One region of the Thalassobaculum salexigens DSM 19539 genome, then DNA from elsewhere that is predicted to be linked to it. Evidence: predicted binding sites of a transcription regulator. Region 1 holds the regulator's gene; each other region holds the start of a gene.
The links. Region 1 encodes PhoB, which activates phosphate uptake and scavenging genes when phosphate is short. Its sites were predicted from a motif close to TNTCATAAAACTGTCA; they were not measured.
Positions count from the first base shown of each region.

Region 1 (4,949 bases):
CCGCTCCGGCGGCAAGGTCGCCCTGTCGCTGTCGGACTCGTTCTGCGTCGACCGGCACCGCGCCGATTTCAAGGAGCTGGTGAAGCATCACGTGGACATCCTCTTCGCCAACGAGGCGGAGTCCCTGTCGCTGTTCGAGACCGACAAGTTCGACGATGTGCTTCAGGCAGTTCGTTTCGAGGTCGAGACGGCGGCCCTGACCCGCAGCGAGAAGGGCGCGGTCGTCGTCCATCGCGACGAGGTCCACGTGCTCGATGCCGAGCCGGTTGCCCAGGTGGTCGACACCACCGGGGCGGGCGACCTCTACGCCGCCGGGTTCCTGCACGGATACACCGCCGGCAAGGACGCCGTGACCTGCGGCCGGATGGGGGCGATCTGCGCGTCGGAGATCATCAGCCACGTGGGCGCGCGGCCGGAGGCCGACCTGAAGAAGCTGGTGGCCGAGAAGCTCGGCTGATCGCTTAAGACGACTCTGAGCCGGATCCGGCCTTGCCCGGGTCCGGCATCACCCACATCAGCACCAGCAGCAGCGGCAGGCCCAGCAGGGCAAGGCCGGCGGTCATGGTGAAGAACAGCGCCCAGTCTCCGCCCAGGCTGTCGACGATGACGCCGGCGGAGGACGCGAACCAGATCCGCGCCAGATTCCCCAGCGAGTTCAGCAGCGCATATTGGGTCGCCGAGAATGCCGTGTTGCAGAGCCCGGCGAGGTAGGCGACGAAAGCGACGGTCGCCAGGCCGCCGGTGAAATTGTCGGCGATCACCGCCACGGCGAAGACGTCCGCGTCCTGGCCGGCGCCGGCGAGATAGGCATAGGCGAGGTTGGTCGCCGCCGCGGCGAGGCCGCCGGCCAGCAGGGCGCGGAACACGCCGGCCAGTTTCACCAGGATCCCGCCCGCGAAGACGCCCACGCAGACGGCGGCGAGGCCGAACACCTTGGTGACGTCGGCGATCTGCGTCAGCTCGAAACCCAGCTCCCGGTAGAACACGAAGGACATGCGGCCGAGCAGCGCGTCCCCGAACTTGAACACGAAGACGAAGACCAGGATCAGCAGCCACCAGTCCCGGCGCATGAACTCGGCGAAGGGGTCGATCAGTGCCTGGCGCAGCCAGATCGCGGCACGCTCGGTGGCCGGCGCGCCCGTGTCGCTCACGTCCTCGGGCAAGGGATCGCGGGGTGTCGGCTCCGGGGCCAGCAGCGTGGCGGCGACGGCGATCAGCAGGGTGCAGGCCAGGATAAGATAGGTCGCGTTCCAGCCCAGGTTGGCGGCGAGATAGAGGCCACCGGCGCCGCCGACCAGGGTGCCGCCCAGATGCCAGCCCCAGATCGCCACCGCGGATCCCGCGCCGAACTCTTCCGGTTTCAGGATGTCGACCCGATAGGCATCGATGACGATGTCCTGGGTGGCGGACACGAAGGCGACGAAGACGCAGGCCAGCGCCACCATCGACACGTCGGCGGTCGGATCGGTCAGGCCGAGAAAGGCGATGGCGGCGATCAGGAGGAGCTGGGTCAGCAGCGCCCAGCCGCGCCGGCGGCCGAGCCGGTCGGTGAGGCCGGGCAGCCGCAGCCGGTCGACCAGCGGCGCCCACAGGAAATTGATGGCGTAGGCGGTGGTGGCGAGGCTGAACAGGCCGACGCTGGACCGTGAGAAGCCGGCATCGGTCAGCCAGATCGACAGGTTCGAATAGACCAGCGGCGCCGGCAGGCCCGACGCGAAGCCGAAGACGAGGATGATGAGCATCCGGCGGTCGAGATAGACCCGGATGCCGTCGGTCCAGGAGGTGCGTTCAGCCGCCATACCGATGAGGTATCTGAGTCGCCCCGGCTTGCCCAGCATCATTAGATGCTCGGCGAGCGGGGGAGCGAAGGGACGCCGGTCAGGCGGCGTTGGCGTCGAGCGCGTAGCCGGCGGAGCGCACCGTGCGGATCATGTCGTCGTCGTTCTCGCTGTTCAGCGCCTTGCGCAGCCGGCGGATATGGACGTCGACCGTGCGTGGCTCGACATAGACGTCCGGACCCCAGACGGTGTCGAGCAGCTGTTCGCGCGAGAACACCCGTCCCGGATGCTCCAGGAAATGGCGCAGCAGGCGGAACTCGGTGGGTCCGAGATGGATGTCGCGCTCGCTGCGCTTCACCCGATGGGCCGCCAGGTCCATGGTCAGGTCGGCGAAGCGCAGGATCTCGTCCTCGGTGGAGGGCCGCGCCCGGCGCATCACCGCGCGGACCCGGGCGATCAGCTCGGCCGGGCTGAACGGCTTGGTGATGTAGTCGTCGGCCCCGGAGTTCAGGCCGCGGATCCGGTCGCCCTCCTCGCCGCGGGCGGTGAGCATGATGATCGGGATGTTCTTCAGGTCGGGCGCGCGGCGCAGCCGGCGGCAGGCCTCGATCCCCGACAGCAGGGGCAGCATCCAGTCGAGCAGGATCAGGTCGGGCCGGCGCTCCGCGGCGACCAGCATGGCCTCCTCGCCGTCACCCGCGTCGATGACGCGGAAGCCTTCGCGTTCCAGGTTGTAGCGGAGCAGGGTGACGATCGGCGCTTCATCCTCGACGATCAGGATCAGTGGTTTCATGGGCTGGGTCACTCGCGACTAGAGTACGATCTGTACCGTGAATCGTCCTCTAAACCTTTGAATACAGAGCAAATTCACACGAACGGATGAGGCCATCCGACCGTGATCCGCTCTAGGACGATTCTTCGGAGAGCTCCTCCGGCTTGACGACGGCGAAGCTGCTGTTGTCCCCCTTCGGCCGGTTGCCTTCCAGACGGCGGCCGGTCTCCTCGAAATAGACGGTCTCCGCGATGTTGGTCGCGTGATCGCCGATCCGCTCGATGTTCTTGGCCACGAAGAGCAGGTGCGCGCAGGCGGTGATGTTGCGCGGATCCTCCATCATGTAGGTCAGCAGCTCCCGAAAGAGGCTGGTGTACATCTGGTCGATCTCTTCATCGCGCTGCCAGGCCACCATGGCGCGCTCCACGTCGCGCTGGGTATAGGCGTCCAGCACGTCGGTGATGATCCGGTGGGTCAGCCGGCCCATGCGGGCGATGCCGTTGATCGGCCCGACCTCCGGGAGCTGCGACAGGGCCGAGGCGCGCTTGGCCACGTTGGTGGCGTAGTCGCCCATGCGCTCCAGATCGTGCGAGATCTTCAGCGCCGACAGGATCTGGCGCAGGTCGTGGGCGACGGGCTGGCGCAGGGCCAGCATCCGCAGGGTCAGCGCCTCGACCTGATCCTCCAGGTCGTCGATCGCCTTGTCGGCCTCCACGCACTGGGTCGCCAGGGCGTCGTCGCGCTTGGCGATCGCCTGGATGGAGTTGGCGAGCTGGGCCTCGACGAGACCGCCCATGCGGGAAATAGCCGACCGCAAGCCGTCCAGTTCGTCGTCGAACGAGGACACGATGTGGCTGTCGGACATGATTCAGACCTCCGGAAACGGGTGACGGGCCGCAGCCGCCTACCGGCCTGCGGCGTAGCGTTCGAGCCTAACCGAAACGTCCGGTGATGTACCCCTGGGTGCGGCTGTCGACTGGATTGGTGAAGATCGTCTCGGTCTCGCCGACCTCCACCAGATCGCCCAGGTGGAAGAACGCGGTGCGCTGGGACACGCGGGCAGCCTGCTGCATGGAATGGGTGACGATGACGATGGTGAAGTTCTCGCGCAGCTCGTCGATCAGCTCCTCGATGCGGGCGGTGGCGATCGGGTCCAGGGCCGAGCACGGCTCATCCATCAGGATGACCTCCGGGTTCACCGCGATCGCCCGGGCGATGCACAGCCGCTGCTGCTGGCCGCCGGACAGGCCGGTGCCGGGCTGGTCCAGCCGGTCGCTGACCTCCTTCCAGAGGCCGGCCCGCTCCAGGCTCTTCTGCACGATCTCGTCCAGCTCGGCCTTGCCGTGGGCGATGCCGTGGATCCGCGGACCGTAGGCGATGTTGTCGTAGATCGTCTTCGGAAACGGATTCGGCTTCTGGAACACCATGCCGACCCGGGCGCGCAGCTGCACCACGTCCAGGGACGGGTCGTAGATGTCGTGCTCGTCCAGCGCGATCCTGCCGGTGACCCGGCAGATGTCGATCACGTCGTTCATGCGGTTGAGGCAGCGCAGGAACGTGGACTTGCCGCAGCCGGACGGGCCGATCAGCGCCGTGACCTCGTTCTGGTAGACGTCCAGGTCCACATGCTTCAGCGCATGCTTCTCGCCGTAGTAGACGTTGACGTCACGGGACTGAACCTTGGTGTAGCGGTTGGCCAATTGCTCGGGGCTCGGCGATTTGGATGCGACTTCGGGTGTCGTCGTCATGGACGTGCTGCTCATCGGTATTTCTCCTTACCACCGCCGCTCGAAGCGCTTGCGCAACAGGACGGCGACCGCGTTCATCAGAACCAGGAAGCCGAGTAGGACCATGATCGCCGCCGAGGTCTTTTCCACGAAGGCGCGCTCAGGGCTGTCGGCCCAGATATAGACCTGAACCGGCAGGACCGTCGCCGGATCGGTGAAGCTTTGCGGCACGTCGACGATGAAGGCGACCATGCCGATCATCAGCAGCGGCGCGGTCTCGCCGAGCGCCTGGGCCATGCCGATGATGGTGCCGGTCAGGATGCCCGGCATCGCCAGGGGCAGCACGTGGTGCGTGACCACCTGCAGCCGCGACGCGCCCAGGCCCAGGGCCGCCTCTCGGATCGAGGGCGGCACCGCCTTCAGCGCCGAGCGGGAGGCGATGATGATCGTCGGCAGGGTCATCAGCGCCAGCACCAGGCCACCGGCGAGCGGGGCCGAGCGCGGCAGGCCGAAGAAATTCAGGAACACCGCGAGGCCGAGCAGACCGAAGACGATCGAGGGCACCGCCGCCAGATTGTTGATGTTCACCTCGATCAGGTCGGTGAACCGGTTCTTCGGCGCGAACTCCTCGAGATAGGCGGCGGCCATGACGCCGATCGGGAAGGAGACCAG
Region 1 is NZ_KE384095.1:463,195-468,143, forward strand. Features, by position in the region: gene G578_RS0122585 (adenosine kinase) at 1-457, shown strand, start outside; gene G578_RS0122590 (AmpG family muropeptide MFS transporter) at 462-1,799, opposite strand; gene phoB (phosphate regulon transcriptional regulator PhoB) at 1,879-2,571, opposite strand; gene phoU (phosphate signaling complex protein PhoU) at 2,684-3,415, opposite strand; gene pstB (phosphate ABC transporter ATP-binding protein PstB) at 3,483-4,313, opposite strand; gene pstA (phosphate ABC transporter permease PstA) at 4,326-4,949, opposite strand, start outside.

Region 2 (4,949 bases), on a different contig from region 1:
GCGAGCGCGATACCGCCAGCAAGGGAGATGCAGAATGAGCCAGTTGCAGATCGCCCGCGCGGCCGTGCGCAAGCCGTTCATGCGCCGCCGCAAGTCCTGCCCGTTCTCCGGCGCCAACGCGCCGAAGATCGACTACAAGGACACCAAGCTGCTGTCCCGTTTCATCTCCGAGCGCGGCAAGATCGTGCCGAGCCGGATCACCGCCGTTTCGGCCAAGAAGCAGCGTGAGCTGGCCCGCGCGATCAAGCGTGCCCGCAACATGGCGCTTCTGCCGTTCGTGGTGAGCTGAGCGACCGGACAGGCATCCGGCGGTACCCTGACGAGCGTCGGCACGACGATGGCCCTGCATGAACTACGGTTGGCTAACGGTTGGAATAGCGGCAGCAGCAAGCGCGCTGATGACGGTGGCGGTCTATCCGTCGCCGTTCTTCGCGATGCTGCAGCTGTCTCTGACCTCGCTGCCGCTGTTCCTGGTGGGTCTGGCCTACGGAGCGGTTCTGGGACTGGCGGCAGCCGCGGCGGCCTTCGTCGCCCTCGGCCTGTCGCTGGGTCTCGACGTCGCAGCCTATCATGCGGCGATGACCGGCGTTCCGGCCGGCCTGCTGATCTGGCAGGCCGAACGGAGCGGCAGCGAGCCCAGGGTCCTGCTGCTCACCCTGATCGCCTATGCCTGCGCGACGATCGCGCTGGCGGGCCTGATCCTGTCCGGGCATCCGGACGGCATGCAGGGGGTGATCGCGGAGGAGCTGCAGCGGACGTTCGAGACGATCTCCAGCTATGCGGAGGAGGCCGGGCAACCGCCGCTTCCCATGGCGGAGCTGCAGGACATGCTGTCCTCCCTGGCCAGTCTGTTCCCGGCCTTCGCGGCCGCGGGATGGGTGCTGACCACGGCGGCCAGTGCCGGGCTCGCGCAGCTTCTGCTGCGCCGCTTCGGAAAGGCGACGCTGCCAACGCCGGACATCGCCGACCTGCGGGCGCCGCGTTGGATCGCGCTCGTGCTCGCGGCGGTGCTGGCCTTGGCCTATCTGCCGGAGGGGATCGGCTTCGCCGCCAAGAACATGGTTCCGGTGGTGCTGCTGCTCTTCCTGTTCACCGGACTGGGCGTGGTGCACGCCCTGGCCCGGCGCAGCGGCAGCGGGGGCCTCTGGCTCGGTGGAACCTATGCCCTGCTGATCGTCTTCAGCTGGGCGGCGGCCGCAGTGATCGTGCTGGTCGGAATGCTGGACGTGGTTTTCGATTTTCGCCGTCGCGCGGGGCCTCCCCCGCAGGAATGACCGTCGGCGGATAACTGACAAGCGGTCGCCTCGGCGCCGCCCTGATGAGGAAATCCGGATACCTATCCGGGGGGCGTAGGCCCGCAAGAGAAGGAGTGAGGACGATGGAAGTCATCCTGCTGGAACGGATCGAGAGCCTCGGCCAGATGGGCGAAGTGGTTTCGGTCAAGCCGGGCTACGCCCGGAACTTTCTGCTGCCGCAGAAGAAGGCGCTGCGCGCCAACGAAGGAAACCGCAAGGTCTTCGAGGAGCGCCGGGCCCAGCTTGAGGCCGAGAACCTCGAGCGCAAGTCCGAGGCCCAGAAGGTCTCCAAGACCCTGGACGGCATGACCGTCGTGCTGGTGCGTGCCGCCGGCGAGAACGGCCAGCTGTACGGCTCGGTCTCCGCCCGCGACATCGCCGACGCGGTGACCGAAGCCGGCGTCACCGTCGGCCGCAGCCAGGTCAAGCTGGACAAGGCGCTGAAGGCGCTCGGTCTGGAGCCGGTGCGCGTCCAGCTGCACCCGGAGGTCTCGGTGAATGTGACCGTGAACATCGCCCGGTCCCAGGACGAGGCGGAGACCCAGGCCCGCCTGGGCCGCGCGCTCGACCGGGGCATCCTGGACGAGGAAGAGCGGATGGAAGACGAGGCCCCCGAGGTCGAGGAGCTTCTCGAGCCGGAAGCGGCCGCCGCCGCCGAGGACGAGGAGGAGAAGGCCGAGGTCTGATCCTTACTCAGCGACAAGATTTGCGACGGGCCGTCCTTCGGGGCGGCCCTTTGCATTTGAGGTGCTCTCTCCACCTACCTCCCCGCTCCAATCCTGTCATCCCGGCCCGCACACGGATGAGGTCCGGGCGCGTTCGGGGTGACGATCGTTTGAGATTTTGTCCCCTTTCGCCCCCTCGACAACTGGCGCTGGACATCCACCGGAACACATCCACGGTCACCAAACCATCACGCAACCGACGCGGTTCCGACACCGCCCTGTCACACCGGCGACAGGCGGGGGGTGATATCCGCTGGGCCTTCCGAATGATCCGGGCATCTGCCCGCCCCTGGAGGAGGCCTTCATGAACCTTCGCGCCCTGCTTGCCGCCGCCGCCCTGGCGGTAGCCACCCCGTCCCTGGCCAGCGCCGCCGACGCGATCAAGATCGCGGTCACCGACATTGAGGGCCTGGAGGCCCTGCAGAGCGAGTTCGGCCCATTCGAGGCGGCGCTCGAGAAGAGCACCGGTCTCGACATCGAGCTGTTCCCGGTCGGCAACCGCACCGCCGCCGTCGAGGCCATCAACGCCGGTCAGGTCGACCTGGTGCTGACCGGCCCGGCCGAATACGTGGTGATCAAGGAACTGACCGACGCCAGGATCGTCGTCGGCTGGCAGCGTCCGGACTACTTCGCCCAGGTCGTTACCCTGGCCGACGGTCCGATCCGCCGGGTGCAGGACCTCAAGGGCCGCGCCGTCGCCTTCGGCTCGGTCGGCTCCACCTCCCAGCATCTCGGCCCGGCGCAGGCGCTGACCGATCTCGGCCTCGTCTACGGCCAGGACTACGAGCCGAAGATCATCTCCCGCAACGTCGCCATCGAGGCACTGATCCGCGGCGACATCGCCGCCATCGGCATGAACTACAGCCACCTGCAGCGCGCCCGCGAGGCCTATCCGGACGTCGCCTTCACCGTGGTGGCGCGCGGCCGCGACCTGCCGAACGACATCCTGGTCGCCCGCGCCGATGCCGACCCGGCGGCCATGGACAAGATCCGCAAGGCCTTCGTGGAGGACGGCAAGTCCCTGCTCGCCGCCGTGCTGAAGGGCGAGGACAATCAGAAGTACAAGGGCGGCTTCTTCCTCGCGACGGTCGAGGACGGCGACTACGACTACGTCCGCTCGATGTACACGACGATCGGCGTCGACGGTTTCAAGAACTTCGTCGGCAACTGAGGCAGGCAGGGCGCCGGTCCCCACGGCCGGCGCCCGCCCCGATCCCATCATGACAGCCCTGCTCAAACCCTCGCCGATGAACGCGGACCCGGCCGGCCCGACGCCGGCCGCGCCCGCTCCGGCCGCCGCCGCGCCGCTGATCTCGGCGGAGTCGGTGACCAAGCGCTTCGCCGACGGTCCCGCGGTGCTCGACGGCGTGACCCTCGCCATCCGCCGGGGCGAGCGCGTCGCCCTGCTCGGCGCCAACGGGGCCGGCAAGTCGACCCTGCTGCGCGCCCTGGTCGGGCTGATCCCGATCACCGGCGGCGCGGTGGAGATCCTCGGCCAGCGCTTCACCCGTCAGCCCACGGCCCGCCAGCGCGCGACCCTGCGCCGCCGGCTCGGCTTCGTCTTCCAGTTCCACGGCCTGGTCGGCCGCACCAGCGCCCTGTCCAACGTGGTGAACGGCGCCATGGGCCAGGGTCATGGCTGGCGCAGCTGGCACCAGTCGCTGGCCCCCGCCGCCCTGCGCGACGCCGCGCTGGAGGCGCTCGAGGCGGTCGGTCTGGCCGACCGGGCGACGGCGCGGGCCGACACCCTGTCCGGCGGCCAGTCCCAGCGGGTCGCCATCGCCCGCGCCATCGTGCACGGCCCGGATCTGCTGTTCGCCGACGAGCCGGCCGCCAGCCTCGACCCCGCCGCCGGCCTCGACATCATGCGGCTGTTCACCCGCCTGGCCGCCGAGCAGGCGCGCACCCTGGTCTACACCACCCACGACATGCGTCACGCCCTGGAGCACGCGGACCGGATCGTCGCGCTCAAGGCCGGGCGGGTCGTGTTCGATGCCGCCGCCGCCGACCTGAGCGAGCGCGACCTGGAGCCGATCTACCGTGGCTGACACAACCTCGTCCCGTCCGCCGACCTCCGGCCCGGCAGCCTCCCGCCCCGGCGCCCGCGACATCGCCCGCTGGCCCCGCCTCACGCCGCTGCGATTCACACTGCTGGTGGCCGCCGGCGCGGTGCTGCTGGCGTCGATCGGCGACGTCGCGCCGTCGGCCGACCGGCTGATCGGGGCGGTTCCGCGCATGGGCTCGCTGCTGGAACGGATGCTGCCGCCGGAGACCGACCCTGCCTTTCTCGGCCGCATGGGCCTGCGGCTGGTGGAGACGCTTCAGATCGCCCTGGTGGGCACCCTGTTCGGCATCCTGCTGAGCTTCCCGCTGGCCTGGTTGTCGGCCGCCGGACTGAGCCCGCTGGGGCGTCTGCGCTGGCTGGCCCGGGGCACCGTCTCCCTGTTCCGCACGGTGCCCGACCTGGTCTGGGCGCTGTTCTTCGTCTCCGCCGTCGGCCTCGGGGCCATTGCCGGCACGCTGACCATCATCGTCGATACCGCCGGGTTCTGCGGCCGGTTCTTCGCCGAGGCGATGGAGGACAGCGACAAGCGCCCACGCGAGGCGCTGGAGGCAGTCGGCGCCCGCAAGCTCGATATCCTCGCCTCGGCCGTGGTGCCGCAATGCATGCCGTCCTTCGTCAACACCTCACTGTTCGCGCTGGAACTGTCGGTGCGATCCTCGGTGGTGCTGGGCATCGTCGGCGCCGGCGGCATCGGCCAGGAACTGAAAAGCGCCTTCGAGCTGTTCCAGTACCCCAAGGCCTCGGCGATCATCCTGGCGATCTTCGTGATCGTGCTGATGATGGAGCAGCTGACCGACTGGCTGCGCCGCCGGCTGGGGTGAGCCGCTTCAACTGACAGAGCGCATACCCCGGCCTTGTGCCGGG
Region 2 is NZ_AUIR01000012.1:141,755-146,703, forward strand. Features, by position in the region: gene rpsF (30S ribosomal protein S6) at 1-38, shown strand, start outside; gene rpsR (30S ribosomal protein S18) at 35-289, shown strand; gene G578_RS0100700 (DUF2232 domain-containing protein) at 348-1,274, shown strand; gene rplI (50S ribosomal protein L9) at 1,379-1,981, shown strand; gene G578_RS0100710 (PhnD/SsuA/transferrin family substrate-binding protein) at 2,325-3,191, shown strand; gene G578_RS0100715 (phosphonate ABC transporter ATP-binding protein) at 3,241-4,068, shown strand; gene phnE (phosphonate ABC transporter, permease protein PhnE) at 4,061-4,906, shown strand.
Region 2: a site for PhoB is predicted at 2,196-2,211, ahead of G578_RS0100710 (PhnD/SsuA/transferrin family substrate-binding protein). Genes of this name have one in related genera too.

Region 3 (4,949 bases), on a different contig from region 1:
GGATATCGAGCTGGAGATGGGCGCCATCGTCGGCACGCCGAGTGCGATGGGACAGCCGGTCACCACGGCGCAGGCCTATGACATGATCTTCGGCTATGTGCTGCTGAACGACTGGTCGGCCCGCGACATCCAGGTCTGGGAGTATCAGCCGCTGGGTCCGTTCCAGGCCAAGGCCTTCGCCACCACGATCAGCCCCTGGGTGGTGACGCGGGAGGCGCTGGAGCCGTTCCGGGTGCCGACCCCGGAGCGGATCAAGCCGCTGCTGCCGTATCTGGAGGAGGGGAGCCCGAACAATTTCGACATCGCCCTGGCGGTCGACATGGCGCCGGCGGGAGGGGCGGCGAAGACGATCAGCCGGACCAATTACCGGCACATGTATTTCTCCTCGGCCCAGCAGCTCGCCCATCACAGCGCGTCGGGCTGTGCCATGTGCACCGGGGATCTGCTCGGGTCGGGCACGGTGTCGGGGAGCACGCCGGACAGTCTCGGCTCGCTGCTGGAGATCACCTGGAACGGCCGCGACCCGATCGACCTGGGCGGCGTGTCGCGCACCTTCATCGAGGACGGCGACACCCTGACTCTACGCGGGTGGTGCGAGGGGGAATACCGAGTCGGGTTCGGGGAATGCGCGGGGACGGTGCTGCCGGCGGTGGACTACGGGCGTTAGGCTATCGCCCCTGCGCCAACAACGCCCCCGCCATCTCCGCCCATTCCGCGCCCAGATCCCCCTTCGTGTGCGGCTTGCCGGCGCGGCGGAACCAGTAGCCGGCGTTGCTTTCGTCGCCTTCCACCCGGTGCAGGTGGGCGTGGACCCAGGCGGCGTCGGCGCCGTCGTCGTCCTGCACGGTCACATGGGCGGCTTCCCAGTCGCCCTTGCCCTGGTGCCACAGGCCGAGCAGGGCCGGGCTCAACCCGGCGGGCGGGGCGGGGGCGTCCAGCGAGGCGCGGAATTCGTCGAGGGTCATGGTCTGCTCCCTTCGAAGTGGGCCGGGCGGGGTCAGTTCTTGTGGCGCACCGCTTCCACGGCGACGTTCGGATAGTCGGTGATGATGCCGTCCACGCCCATCTCGGCCAACTCCTTCATCTGGGTGGCGTCGTTCACCGTCCAGACATGTACCTCCAGCCCCAGATCGTGGGCCTGCTTCAGCGCCTCGGGCGTGAGGTCGCGGAAATAGGGCGACCAGATATCGCCGTGCAGCGAGGCGATGGCGCGCGGCACCGAGCCGCCGAAATCGTCGATGTCCAGCCCGCCAAGCCAGGGCGAGGCGTCCGGCCGGCCCGCCTGCACGTTGTTCAGCCAGTTGCGCTCCGCCGTCAGATAGGAGGTGCGGATTTCCGGCGCGATGTGCCGCACCACCGCCAGGGTGCGCCAGTCGAAGCTCTGGACGATCGCCCGTGTCTCCACCCCGGCCGCGCGGATCACGGCGACCACGGCCCGGGCGAAGGTGTCCGGATCGGCGGTCTCGCCGGGGGCCAGCGGCGACAGCTTGGTCTCGATGTTGAAGCGCAGGTCGTCCGGCCCTTCCACGGCCGCCAGCGCCAGCACCTCGGCCAGGGTCGGCACCGGCGTGCCGTCCACCGGGGTCTGGTCCGGGAACCGCTCGGCGATCTTGCCGCCGGGACGGGCGCGGCCGACATCGACCGCGTGCAGCTCCGCATGGGTCATGCCGCGGATCAACTTCGGGGCGTCGATCCAGGTCCCCCCGATTCGGGCCAGGTCGGGCGACAGGGCCGGGTCGTGCAGCACGACCACCACCCCGTCCGCGGTCATCCCGGTATCCAGCTCCAGAATGTCGACGCCGAGCGCGATGGCCTCGCGAAATGCCGGCAGGGTGTTCTCCGGCAGCAGGCCGCGCGCGCCGCGGTGACCGTGGATGTCGGTGGCCAGCGCGGGGCCCGCGGACAGGCCGGCGAGAACGGTCAGGAGTGTCAGGGAACGCCGCATTGGATTGTTCCTTCTATGGGATCGGCCGTCGTGATTGAGGGGCGATTATGCGTTATCTGGCAAGCACGTAACCGGATGGTCATGAAAGTGTCATGTTGCTGTAATTGTCTCTAAGATATGCCTGCGGCGTGCCGATAACTTGCTGCGCATTCGGGGCCCCTCCGCTGTTGCGATCCCCCTTTCCGCCAGCTCGGCACTGGCAACGTCGCCAAGCAAAAGCAACCTGACCCGGGGGAAGAGCATGTTCAACTCCAAGATGATCATCGCCGGCATGGCGGGCGCCTTCGCGCTGTCCATGGCGAGCGAAGCGATCGCCGCCACCGAGATCCAGTGGTGGCACGCGATGGGCGGCCGCAACGGCGAACTCGTGAACGAGATGGCCGAGGGCTACAACGCGTCCCAGTCCGAATTCAAGGTCGTGCCGGTCTACAAGGGCAACTACACCGAGACCATGACGGCGGCGATCGCGGCGTTCCGCGCCAAGCAGCAGCCGCATATCGTCCAGGTCTTCGAGGTCGGCACCGCGACCATGATGGCGGCCGAGGGTGCCGTCTATCCGGTCTACAAGCTGATGGAAGACACCAACACGCCGTTCAATCAGGACGACTACCTGCCGGCCGTGGTCAGCTACTACACCACGCCGGACAACAAGCTGCTGTCGCTGCCGTTCAACAGCTCGACGCCGGTGATGTGGTACAACAAGGACGCGCTGGACAAGGCCGGCGTGACCGAGGCGCCGTCGACCTGGGCGGAGGTGTTCGACGCCTCGCAGAAGCTGGTCGACAGCGGCATGAAGTGCGGCATCTCCTTCGGTTGGCAGTCCTGGGTGATGGTCGAGAACTTCTCGGCCTGGCACAACATCCCGATGGGCACCAAGGAGAACGGCTTCGCCGGCTTCGACACCGAGTTCGTCTTCAACAACGACGACGTGATCGGCACCCTGCAGAGCATCGCCGACAGCCAGGAAAAGAATCTGTTCCAGTACGGCGGCCGTCGCGGCGAGAGCCTGCCGCTGTTCACCAACGGCGAATGCGGCATGTGGATGAACTCGTCGGCCTATTACGGCTCGATCGTCCAGCAGGCCAAGTTCAACTTCGCCCAGACCATGCTGCCGCTGAACACCGAGGTGGCCGACAAGCCGCAGAACTCGATCATCGGCGGCGCCACCCTGTGGGTGCTGCAGGGCAAGCCGGCGGCCGAGTACAAGGGCGTGGCGGAGTTCTTCAACTACATCGCCTCCGCCGAGGTCCAGGCCCGCTGGCACCAGGAGACCGGCTACGTGCCGATCACCACGGCCGCCTACGAGCTGTCCCAGAAGCAGGGCTTCTACGAGAAGAACCCGGGCACCGACACGGCGATCAAGCAGCTCAGCCTGAACACGCCGACGCCGAACTCCAAGGGCATCCGCTTCGGCAACTTCGTCCAGGTGCGCGACGTCATCAACGAGGAGATGGAAGCGCTGTGGGCCGGCGACAAGACCGCCAAGGAAGCCATGGACACCGCCGTGGAGCGTGGCAACGCCCTGCTGCGCAAGTTCGAGAAGGCCAACGACTGAGGCCGTCTCCGCACTCCTTGTGAGTGTGCGTGAATCAGGCGTGGGGGCCGGCGCCATGGGTGCCGGCCCCCCGCACGTTGTTGCGGGGGTGAGACTTTGATCAAGCGTGTGACCTTCCGGAATCCGTGGCTGCCCTATGCGCTGCTGCTGCCGCAGCTGGCGGTGACATTGATTTTCTTCATCTGGCCGGCCGTGCAGGCGCTGTACCAGTCGCTGCTGGTGGAGGACGCGTTCGGCCTGTCGACCGAGTTCGTCTGGTTCGAGAATTTCGAGGAGCTGTTCGCCGATCCGCTCTATCTCGACACCTTCTGGAACACCGTCGTCTTCAGCTTCTCCGTCGCCTTCGCGTCGATGTCGCTGGCGCTGCTGCTGGCGGTCATGGCCGACCGCACGATCAAGGGCGCGACCGCCTACAAGACGCTGCTGATCTGGCCCTATGCCGTCGCCCCGGCCGTGGCCGGCGTGCTGTGGTTCTTCATGTTCAACCCGGTGGTGGGCATCAACGCCTATCTGCTGCGCGGTCTGGGCTATGACTGGAACCACTATCTCGACGGCGGCGACGCGATGATCCTGGTGGTCATCGCCGCCTCGTGGAAGCAGATCAGCTACAATTTCCTGTTCTTCCTGGCCGGCCTGCAGGCGATCCCGCGCTCCCTGATCGAGGCGGCGGCGATCGACGGCGCCGGCCCGTTCAAGCGGTTCTGGACCATCATCTTCCCGCTGCTGTCGCCGACCACCTTCTTCCTGCTGGTGGTCAACGTGGTCTACGCCTTCTTCGACACCTTCGGCATCATCCACGCCACCACCGAGGGCGGGCCGGCGGGCGCCACCCAGATCCTGGTCTACAAGGTGTTCAGCGACGGCTTCATCGGCCTCGATCTCGGCGGGTCGGCCGCGCAGTCGGTGGTGCTCATGGTCATCGTGATCAGCCTGACCGTGGTGCAGTTCCGCTATATCGAGCGGAGGGTCGAGTACTGATGGTCGAGAACCGCCCCTATCTGACGGTCCTGTCCCACCTGGTGGTGATCCTCGGGATCATCATCACGGTGATGCCGATCTGGATCACCTTCGTCGCCTCGACCCACCCGATCGAGCACATCATGGACGGCACGATCCCGATGTGGCCGGGGGACAAGTTCTTCGAGAACTATGCCACGGTGCTCGGCGCCGGCGTGGCCGATGCCGGCGGTATTCCGGTCGGCACCATGCTGTTCAACAGCCTGGTCATGGCGCTGTCGATCACCATCGGGAAGATCGCCATCTCGCTGATCGCCGCCTATGCGATCGTGTATTTCGACTTCCCGTTCCGCATGGCCTGCTTCTGGCTGATCTTCATCACCCTGATGCTGCCGGTGGAGGTGCGCATCCTGCCGACCTTCGCGGTGGTGGCCAATCTCGGGCTGCTGAACTCCTATGTCGGGCTCAGCCTGCCGCTGATCGCCTCGGCGA
Region 3 is NZ_KE384093.1:1,500,089-1,505,037, forward strand. Features, by position in the region: gene fahA (fumarylacetoacetase) at 1-667, shown strand, start outside; gene G578_RS0111405 (hypothetical protein) at 669-965, opposite strand; gene G578_RS25905 (glycerophosphodiester phosphodiesterase) at 998-1,945, opposite strand; gene ugpB (sn-glycerol-3-phosphate ABC transporter substrate-binding protein UgpB) at 2,187-3,500, shown strand; gene ugpA (sn-glycerol-3-phosphate ABC transporter permease UgpA) at 3,597-4,478, shown strand; gene ugpE (sn-glycerol-3-phosphate ABC transporter permease UgpE) at 4,478-4,949, shown strand, end outside.
Region 3: a site for PhoB is predicted at 2,023-2,038, ahead of ugpB (sn-glycerol-3-phosphate ABC transporter substrate-binding protein UgpB). Genes of this name have one in related genera too.